Regions from separate parts of the Paenibacillus donghaensis genome, predicted to be linked through region 1. Evidence: predicted binding sites of a transcription regulator. Region 1 holds the regulator's gene; each other region holds the start of a gene.
The links. The regulator Rex, encoded in region 1, represses fermentation and respiration genes when NADH is low (regulators of the CRP and FNR family bind a similar motif). The targets are predictions, from matches to a motif close to TTGTGAAATATTTCACAA.

Region 2: the regulator Rex is predicted to act here: its motif matches at 1,559-1,576, upstream of B9T62_RS10600 (flavocytochrome c).
Region 3: the regulator Rex is predicted to act here: its motif matches at 1,676-1,693, upstream of nirB (nitrite reductase large subunit NirB).

Annotation. Positions count from the first base shown of each region.
Region 1 is NZ_CP021780.1:4,321,115-4,324,398, forward strand. Features, by position in the region: gene B9T62_RS19880 (amidohydrolase) at 1-1,054, opposite strand, end outside; gene B9T62_RS19885 (redox-sensing transcriptional repressor Rex) at 1,041-1,706, opposite strand; gene dinG (ATP-dependent DNA helicase DinG) at 1,765-3,284, opposite strand, start outside.
Region 2 is NZ_CP021780.1:2,440,202-2,443,485, forward strand. Features, by position in the region: gene B9T62_RS10600 (flavocytochrome c) at 1-1,541, opposite strand, end outside; gene B9T62_RS10605 (hypothetical protein) at 1,723-2,181, shown strand; gene B9T62_RS10610 ((2Fe-2S)-binding protein) at 2,295-3,050, opposite strand; gene B9T62_RS10615 (ABC transporter substrate-binding protein) at 3,064-3,284, opposite strand, start outside.
Region 3 is NZ_CP021780.1:4,688,824-4,692,107, forward strand. Features, by position in the region: gene nirB (nitrite reductase large subunit NirB) at 1-1,569, opposite strand, end outside; gene B9T62_RS21560 (hypothetical protein) at 1,771-2,484, opposite strand; gene ric (iron-sulfur cluster repair di-iron protein) at 2,611-3,284, opposite strand, start outside.

The DNA of each region.
Region 1 (3,284 bases):
AGGCTGCACCATATTCCGTCGCCATACGCAGCGCCTCCGGGGCCGGAACCGCCGTCGGATCGCCGCTGATGCCTTTATGAAGCAGCGCCGCCAGGCGCATCTCCTCGAACAGATCGAGGTTGTTGTTGCTTGCCGCACTGTCTGTGCCCAACGACACCTTGACGCCTGCCTGCTGCAGGTCGACCACCCGGGCGATTCCGCTCGCCAGCTTCAGGTTGCTGCCAGGATTATGGGACACGCCGACTTCATGGCGGGCCAGAATGGCGATCTCCTCGTCATTCAGATGAACGCCGTGCGCCACTAGTGAAGGGCGGGTGAAGAGGCCCAGCTTCTCCAGATGCTGCACAGGACGCAGACCGTATTCCGCGACATTCTGCTCGACCTCACGTTTCGTCTCCGACATATGCGTATGCATCGGCAGATCATAATCATGCGCCGCCTGCACAAACTTCATGATATAATCCGGCGGACAGGTATACGGCGCATGCGGAGAGAGCATCGTCGTAATCCGTCCGCCCGCCGCACCGTTCCAGTCACGGGCAAACTGCACCGCTCCAGCCAGCTTGCTGCTCTGCTCTTGCGGAGGGCAATGGCCCAGGACACCACGCGTCAGAACCGCGCGGATACCCGACAGCTCCGCCACTTCAGCTACGCGGTCCATATGGATATACATATCAAGGAAGGTTGTAGTCCCGCCTTTGAGCATCTCCAGAACGGACAGAGAAGTGCCCCAGTATATATCCTCGGCAGTAAATTTTGCTTCCATCGGCCACATTTTGTCCCTCAGCCATACCTGCAGGGCAAGATCGTCGCCATATCCGCGCAGCAGCGACATCGCCGCATGACCATGCGTATTGACCAGGCCTGGCAGAAACAACAGCCGGCTGCCATCCACAATAGTTGTTGTACCGGCTCCGGCTTCAGACCAAGGCTCATCTGTACCTATGTAAGTGATGGTGCCGTCTTCTATACTCATATATCCTTGCAGAACCGGTTTCTCCGCTCCCGGAATCAGAAATCGTCCGTTTCGGATGAGCGTCCTATTGCTGCTCATTGACCGGCACCTCTTCCGCATCTTCCTTTCCGTCATGCAGATAATAAGCCAGACTCTGCAGGTCCGTTGTGAAATCCGCGGCATGAATCCGCACGTTGGCCGGGGTTCTGAGGATTACCGGAGCGAAGTTAAGAATCGCTTCAATTCCGGCTCCGACCAGGATATCCGCCACATTCTGTGCTTCCGTATCCGGTACTGTAATAATTCCGATGCGGATACCCTGGGCGCGGATGGTACTATCCAGCTCTTCCATCGGCTGCACGGTCAGGGAGTTGATGTTCTGCCCGATCTTGGGCGTATAGGAATCGAACACCGCCGTAATCTTCATGGTATCCTTCAAATATGCATTGTAGTTGGACAAGGCGTGGCCCAGATTACCGGCCCCCACCAGCGCCACATTGATCTGCTGGTCCAGCTTGAGGATATGACGGATCTTCTCAATCAGGTAAGAGACATCATAGCCAATGCCTTTGCGGCCAAAATCGCCAAAATAAGCCAGATCCTTGCGGATCTGGGCCGGGTTGAGATCCAGCTTCTGTCCCAGCTCCTGGGACGAAACGGTAGCGATCTCGCGTTTCAGGAGATCGTTCAGGAAACGCAAGTATACAGGCAGTCTGCGGACCACCGCCTCTGATATTTTATCCGATTTCATGTGTTCTCCTCCTAAATTATATTGGGTACAACAGTTAAACGTTAGGAGTAGTGCGGCGTCAGCTGACGCCGCCTTCCTCCAGCCACTCGGCGATGCGGGGAACCATCTGATCTGTCCGCATATGCTCCATCTTCGGGCCGGGCAGTGAATATAAGAAATACTTGCCATAATAGGACTCAATGACTCTCGTATCATAAACAATGACAATGCCGCGGTCCTGTGCGGTCCGCACAAGTCTGCCGAAACCCTGCTTGAAGCGGATAACCGCCTGGGGAACGGACAGCTTCATAAACGGGTTCTTCTTCTGGGCCTGCAGCAGCTCCGCTTTGGCTTCAGCAAGCGGATGATTGGGCGGCTGGAAGGGCAACCTTACGATGGCCAGACAAGTCAGCGCCTCTCCGGGAATATCCACGCCTTCCCAGAAGCTGCTGGTGCCCAGCAGCACCGAAGCCGAGCTGTCCTGGAAACGGCGGATCAGCTTGCTGCGGCTGCCACCCTCCACGCCTTGCCCCAGTACACTGATCTCCTTGGAGGCCAGCGCCTCCTTCAGCGGATCATACACCTGACGCAGCATCCGGTAGGAGGTGAACAAGACCATCATCCGCCCTCTGGTAGCTTCTGCCGCTTCAGCCAGCGACTGTACCAGGGTATTCACGAAGCGCGCGTCTCCCACGCTGCCCTTGACGCTTGGGAAGTCACGCGGAATAACCAGCAAGGCCTGCTCGCGGTACTTAAACGGCGAAGGCAGCAGCACGGTCTTCAGGCGTCCTTCCTCTGCCGTCTCGTTCAGACCCAGATTATCGATCATGAACTGGAACGATTTGTCCACCGACAAGGTGGCAGAAGTCAGCACGATGCTCTTCTTCTTATCGAAGAACAGCTCCTTCAGCTGGGAGCTGACGTCTACAGGCACAGCGTACATCTGCAAGGATTTGCTGCGGTAGTTTCCGTTCGCTTCCAGCCAGTAGACGATGTTGTCATCGTTCAGCCCCATGAAGAAACGCACCTGCTCCCGGATTCCAGCCAGATCCTTGAACAACCCGCTGATATCCGTGACCAGCCCGTCGGCAGAGGACTGCCCCTCCTGCTCGCGCATGTCGCTGAGCATCTTGTCACCCTTGCGGATGATGTCACTGAGGGCAAGGTACATGCCGTTCTCCAGCTTCGTCAGCTCATCCCAGTCATTCGGTTTGCTGCCAGGCACCAGGCGAAGCACCAGCTGACCGGCTTCCCCTGCTCCCGCATCGCTGCGTTCAGGCAGCAGCGCAAACAGCTTCTCGCTCAGTGTATCCCAGCTCTCCTTAACGGTAAGCAGATCAGGATACAGTGTGTCTATCGTCAGGCTCCATTCCGAAGCCTGTTCTGAGCCGGAGGACTGCAGAATTTGGCGCAGCGCCGGAAGCTGGCCGTTCTTGCTATCTTTGTAGAGCCGCAAGAGGGTGTGCTGCACGGTGAAATGCTTCATATGCATGCCGAGATGTTTACCTGCCACGTCCTCCAGATGATGTGCCTCGTCTATAACCAGATGCTCATAGGCGGGAAGAAGCTGGTGCCCTGCTTTCACATCGGCAAACAGCT
Region 2 (3,284 bases), 1.9 Mb from region 1:
TCAGCAGCCTTCACGCCGGCTTGACGGCCGAAAATAATAATTTCTGCTACCGAGTTGCCGCCGATCCGGTTCTGACCGTGCAAGCCGCCGGTAACTTCACCTGCCGCGAACAAGCCCGGAATAGCTGCGCCGTCTTTGGTTAATACTTCGGTGTTGGTATTAATCTTAACGCCGCCCATTGTGTAGTGAATCCCAGGGCCGATCTTGATGGCATAATAGGGAGCTTGGGACAAGTCGTTGTCCATGCCTGTTGTTCTGCCGAATTCGGCATCCTGTTTGTTCTTCACTGCGCTGTTCCAGGTATCCAGTGTTGTTTTCAGCTGAGCTTCCGGAACACCCATTTCTTTAGCCAGAGCTTCAATAGTATCTCCTTGGATGACGAATCCCATTTTGTCATATTGCTCAATTGCTTTAACCCGGCTCTTTACCCCGGAATCAAAGACCAGATAAGCTGATTTCTCAGGAAGCTCATTGATGGCAGCGGTGACTTTATCGCGGGTAGTCAGCTCATTAGTGAAACGTTTGCCTTCGCTTGAGATCAGTAGAGACCCTTCTCCGCGAACCGCTTCCCCAATAAGATAAGATTTCTCTTGCTGCACCGTCGGGTGAACCTGGATCTGATCCATATCAACGGTTATGCCGCCAAGCTTCTCAATCATTTTGATGCCGTCTCCGGTGCTGCCGATCTGGTTCGTGGTCACGTAACCTTCCAGATCAGGTCGAACTTCGGTGATCATATCCATGTTAGAGCCGAAACCGCCGGTGGTCACAACGACAGCACTTGCTGTAATTACTTTCTCGTCAGCCTGGTTAAAGAGGACTTTGACGCCGTTGACCTTGCCGTCCTGTTCCGTGATTTCTTTGACATCTGCATTCACAAACAGTGGGATGTCTTGCTCATGAACATTCTTGACCAACCCTGTGACAAGGTATTGTCCGACGGCCGAGCCGTCTTCAGGACGGTGGGTGCGCTTCTCGTTCATCCCGCCTGTAATCGTGATATTGTTCAAGCGAATCCCGATCGTATCCAGCCAATCAATAGCACTTGCCGAATGGTCAACGAAGAAACGAAGCATCTCTTTGTCGTTGGTATCATGACCGCCTTTTAATGACTCTTCATAGAATAAATTATTGCTGTCTTCAATACCTTGCTCTTTCTGGAATTTGGTCTCGGAAGCGTTCATTCCCGAGGAGGATTTCGTTGTATTTCCGCCGGCAACCGGCATCTTCTCCAGAATAACGGGGTTCATACCGTTTGCTTTGGCTTCGAGTGCAGCAGTCATTCCGGCGCCGCCCGCACCAACAATGATGATATCATATTTATCTTTCAATTGATCGTACGGCGTGTAGCTGGCTTCGGATGCTCCCGAAACGGCTTCAGTTTCTTTGGCCTCGCTCGTAGTAGCTGCTGTTGTCTCTTTGTTCTTACTCTTGCTCTCGTTGCTGCTCACGTTGCCGTTGCTGTTATTGTTTCCGCAACCTGCGATAACAAGCATGACAGAGAGAACGAGAATAAGCGCAGTGGCTAGTTTCTTGTTCATGTGTAACCCGTGCCCCCTTGTGCATATTTTCACAATAATCATAACGCCTAGCAGGCTGTCCTTGGAACCATAAGTAATTAATTAAAAAGTTTAGTAACTAAAGTAAGCAGATTTGCACCGATGTCTTTATAGATTTATAATTGTAGCTTACAGAATCGTATTACAGGGAGGAACAGGAACTGTGGATAAAAATGGAAAATACATGCTTGTCGGCGCGCTTCTGACAGGGGTAGGTGTTTCTTTGATAACCTATACAGCAAGCCGTTATACTTCGTTTAAACGAATCGTAGCCAACACCATCCGTTTGGAAGAAATCGCCTCTCTAGAAATAACACGATTGTCGTCTGTTCCCGGTGAGAAAAAAGACGTTGTTATTACTGATCCTGCTGTCATTGGAAGAATTTTTGGTGATTTCTCTCATGTTCAATTAATGAAATCGGCCCGAAATGTAAGCTCTGACAAAAAATTCAGCTACTATATTACTATAGTTCAGGCTGACCGCAAGCAACGATTTGATATTATTTTGAAGGGCAAACATCATATGATCATTTATGACAATGATTTAAACAATCCGCACTTAAACGCATATAAAATAATAAGTCCTTTCTACCCGCAAGCACTGGAACAGACCTTTGAGTGAGTGCTTTTGAGATGTTCCTCCTCCTGGGTACTGTCTACAAGCTTTCATCGTCATAACTACAGCATAAAGAGCCCGCAGCTTAACGCAGGCTCTTTATCTGTGTTGTTCTCCAATCACTCCAGCCGGCAGAGTATAGGACAGCTACTGCAGTATCCATGATCCGCTCTGAGCTGATAGGCCAGACAGCAGGTCGCCTTAATAGATATGCTGCGGTGCGGAGGGTTTGGGTCCGTTCTGAATTTAGGAATGATGCGGAACGGATTGCTGCGAAGTCCGAATACCTCCGATTCAAGTTCCCAGGTCATAGATTTGAACCGCTCTATGATAAGGCCGCTGTTGTGCCCTGCTGCGTTCTCCAAATCCTCTTCCATATAGGCATATAGCTGATTGTAAATTTGTTTCCATAGCATAACCGCCTTGACCTGTGCGGCTTCGGCAAGAGCAAGAATAATCGGTCTCACATCATTCTTATAGAACAAACCAAGCTCATCCAGCAATTCTTCCACAGAACCATGCTTGTGGCAGAGATCGTCCCGATTTTCATGGACATGGAAGGAGAACATGGGGAACCCCTCAGTGCGGATGAGCTGTACAGACATGTTGCTCAGGCACAAGGCATGAGCCATCGGGTGTGCAGCCGTGAGCAGTGCATGTTTGGCTCCGCAAATTCCGGCGTACCAGCTGCAAAAGAAGGCAGCTGCCAAACGCTTGTCATCTGTTCCGAGCATGGCAGCATAGGTTATTAGCAGATGCTCAGCATTTGCAGGCAGGCTTAATTCGGTTAGCGATAAAGTAACCACTGCATTCTCCACAGCTTCCGAATGGATGAAAAAACGTTCTGCCCATTGCATCTCGTCGGTTTCGCACATCCTTAAATCCCCTTTATTTCGAGTTGCCTTCAAAGGCTTTAAGAACCGAATTAATCGCATAGCTGTTCGCCAGCGGTGACATGCCAAGGTTAAACCAATCCTTGCCGGCCATCGTGTACACCTGATTCTTCTTGACCGCATTCATGTTCTTCCAAAGAGGGCTATCCAGCATATCTTCATAGGTTTGCTTAACTTCAGCGTTGTTCTCATCATTCAGCTGAATAATGAGGTGGT
Region 3 (3,284 bases), 370 kb from region 1:
GCAGCCCTCTTCCTGCTTCCAGTCAAGCACGTTCATCACTTCTTTGGTCGTTCTTAATCCCTTGGCCTGAATCTCGGCCACAATCTCATCCCGGCTGAGCGACGTACAGCCGCAGATCCCCTGCTTCGCACTTTGCTGGAAGCTGTCACCAAGCACAAACTGCAGAATCTGTTCCACGACCGGCTTGCAGCCGCCGCAGGAACGGGTAGCCCCGGTGCAGGCTTTGATCTCGTCCAGTGTGGTGAAACCATTTTCAGTGACGGCATCAACGATTGCTTTTTTGGTGACACCATTACAGCCGCAGACGATTTCCTCATCCTTCATGGTCTCTACAGAGATGCCCTTCTTCGCTTCGCCATTGCCGCAGCAGCCGCTCCCCATCACCTCTGCATAGATCTCATCGGTCATTTCCGCACCTTGCTTCACCAGCTTCTGCAGACTGGCCGATTCGGTCACGTCGCCAAAAAGCACGGCGCCAACAATGATATTGTTCTTCAGCAGAATCTTCTTATAGGTCTGCTTCCAGTCATCCTTAGTCGAGATTACTGTATGTTCTGCAGTCTCCTGGAAGTCCCCTGCCGAGAACACATCGACTCCGGAAATCTTCAGCTTAGTGGAAACAATCGAACCTTCATAAGCGTTGCCTGCGACTCCGCAGAGATGTTTCGCCAGCACCAAACCCTGCTCAAACAAAGGAGCCACCAGCCCATAGCATAAACCACGGTGTTCGGTACACTCTCCGACGGAATACACATTCTTGATCGAAGTCTGCAGATAATCGTCTACTACAATTCCGCGGTTAACGGTTATTCCGCTGGCTCTGGCAAGCTCGGTATTAGGCTTAATCCCTACAGCCATCACCACAAAATCCGCCTGCAAATCAGTGCCATCGCTGAAGCGCAGCCCGTTTACCCGTTCTCCGCCGGTCAACTCCACCGTCTGCTTGCCCATCGCAAATTTTACGCCCTGTCGGGTCAGCTCTGCCTGCAGCATCGAGGAAGCACTGCGGTCCAGCTGACGTTCCATCAAATCTTCCATTAGATGGACAACTGTTACATCCATGCCCAGGTTGACAAGACCTTTGGCAGCCTCAAGTCCGAGCAGCCCGCCGCCAATGACTGCCGCACGCCGGTATTGCTTGGCTGCAGCCAGCATCGCATCACAATCTGCAATATCGCGGAATCCGACAACACCTTGCTTGTCGCAGCCCGGAATCGGAAGAATAAAGGAATTGGAGCCGGTTGCGATAATGATCCGGTCATAAGGCACGGCCATGCCGGTATCCGTAATTACCTGCCCTGCAGCTTCGTCAATACGCACCACCGTTGTACCGGTATGCAAAGTGATGTTATGGTCCTCATACCAGTTCAGATCATTCAGAATAATATCTTCCATTGTTTTGCTGCCATCAAGTACATAAGACAACATAATCCGATTATAGTTGGGATGAGGTTCACTTCCGAAGATCGTAATCTCATAGTTTCCGCCAAGCTTCAGAATCTGCTCGATTGTGCCAACGCCTGCCATGCCATTGCCGATTAGAACCAGCTTTTCTTTAGTTGTTGTCATTGATAGGTGCCTCCTGAAACTCTGATTTACTTCTGCTTAGATCTCTTAAATTACTGAAATTATACATTTCAAAATCCAATAGCCCTTGTGATTGAAATCACATTAGATGTGAATAATTTCACAATATTAAACAGGAAAAAGCCAGATTATTCGAGGGACGGATATACCTACCTTGAATAATCTGACTCCTTGTAATTGCAGTTAACGTTGCACAAGCGAAATCTTCAGCACATCCTGAGGTCTCAGCTTCATATCCATTCCCGCGGCAAGCAGCGGCTTGCCATTCACCTGCAGCTGCCAGGTCTCGCTGGTGAGTGGTGTGTATTCTTTGACAGTCACCACCGAACGCTTGTCTTCAGACAGCTGAACCATACCGCTGCTCTTCAGCAGAGCTCTGACCGATGATTCCTGCCGAAAAGGCATGACATAGCTGTGACTCAGATCGGGCTGGCCGGCCCCCCCGTCCACTGCCAGAATCAAGGTCTGCAGCGGATCAGCCTCCGCTGCAGGCTGGGCGGAAATGACGATAAGCGTCTGCCTGTCCACCTGGCTGTCCAGGTCTTCCGCATTTGCTGCATGGCCATTGACTTCAAGCTGCCATTCCAGCTCAGATTTCAAAGAGACACTGTTCACGGACAGAATCCGCCGTGAGTCATTGGAGAATGAGGCAATTGCGCTGCTCCTCAGCAGCTCCTTCAGTGTAATTCCTTCCCGGTAATAGGCAGCCAGCTGCCTGTCCGAGCTGGCTGCCAGCTCGTTTCCCCCTACCAGCAGGGAGAAGCTCGGCCCTTCAACAGACATAGCTCCGCTGTTATCAGGCACATTCGCAGTAAGTCTGGATGAACATCCGCTAATCATCATGATGATGACCAAACCTGGCATCAGGCGTCTTAGTAGTCTTAGTCTTGCAGGCATTCCCGGCACCGCCTTCTGTAGCCTGTGCCCTGTGATCAACAACGCTACAGGCTTGTACTGGCATCTAAGATGCTTTCTCTCTCAGAATAACGTAATCCGGAAGCTTCTTCAATTCAATTTCAGCAATTAGCTGAACCTTGGGAACAGTACATTATTCTCCAGATGCACATGCTCAAAGGTCATGCTCTCCAGTTCCTCCAGACGGGCGTAGGTCAGGCGGTAGGTCGTGCATGCATGCCCAGGCGGTGTAAAGTCACTGGTCACCTCGCGCAGCTTCTTCAGCAGATCGCCAGCAGCATCGTGCTCCTCTTCGAGAATAGTAAGCGAAGCACGCAGCTCAGACAGATTCTGCTCATTCGGCTCCGCAGCAACCGCCAGCAATTGCGGGAAGATACTCTCTTCTTCCTTGGCCGTATGGGTAAGCAGTTCTTCCTTCAGACTGTTGAACAAGCTGTGCATCTCCGCCAGATGAGGTGAATCCTCGCCGTGAACGCGGTAGACCTTGGTTACGTTCTGGGCAATCTGCGGCAGTTCTTCACGCAGATAACGGTGATGTTTGCCAATGATATGTTCAACCAGCTCCGCCGACGGAGCTTGGTTCCAGAACAGATCCTCCTCTGGCACGGGATATTCTTCAAGCAGCTTGTGCAGATCGCCAAGCACTGAATCTGTATCAAGCCCTTTCTCCTCGGCAGCTTCGCTGAGCGGCTTTGCTCCACCGCAGCAGAAGTCTATACGTTTGGCTTTGAAATAATCGGCAGCCTTGGGAAACTGGAGCACGATGTCCTTCACCAGGGCCT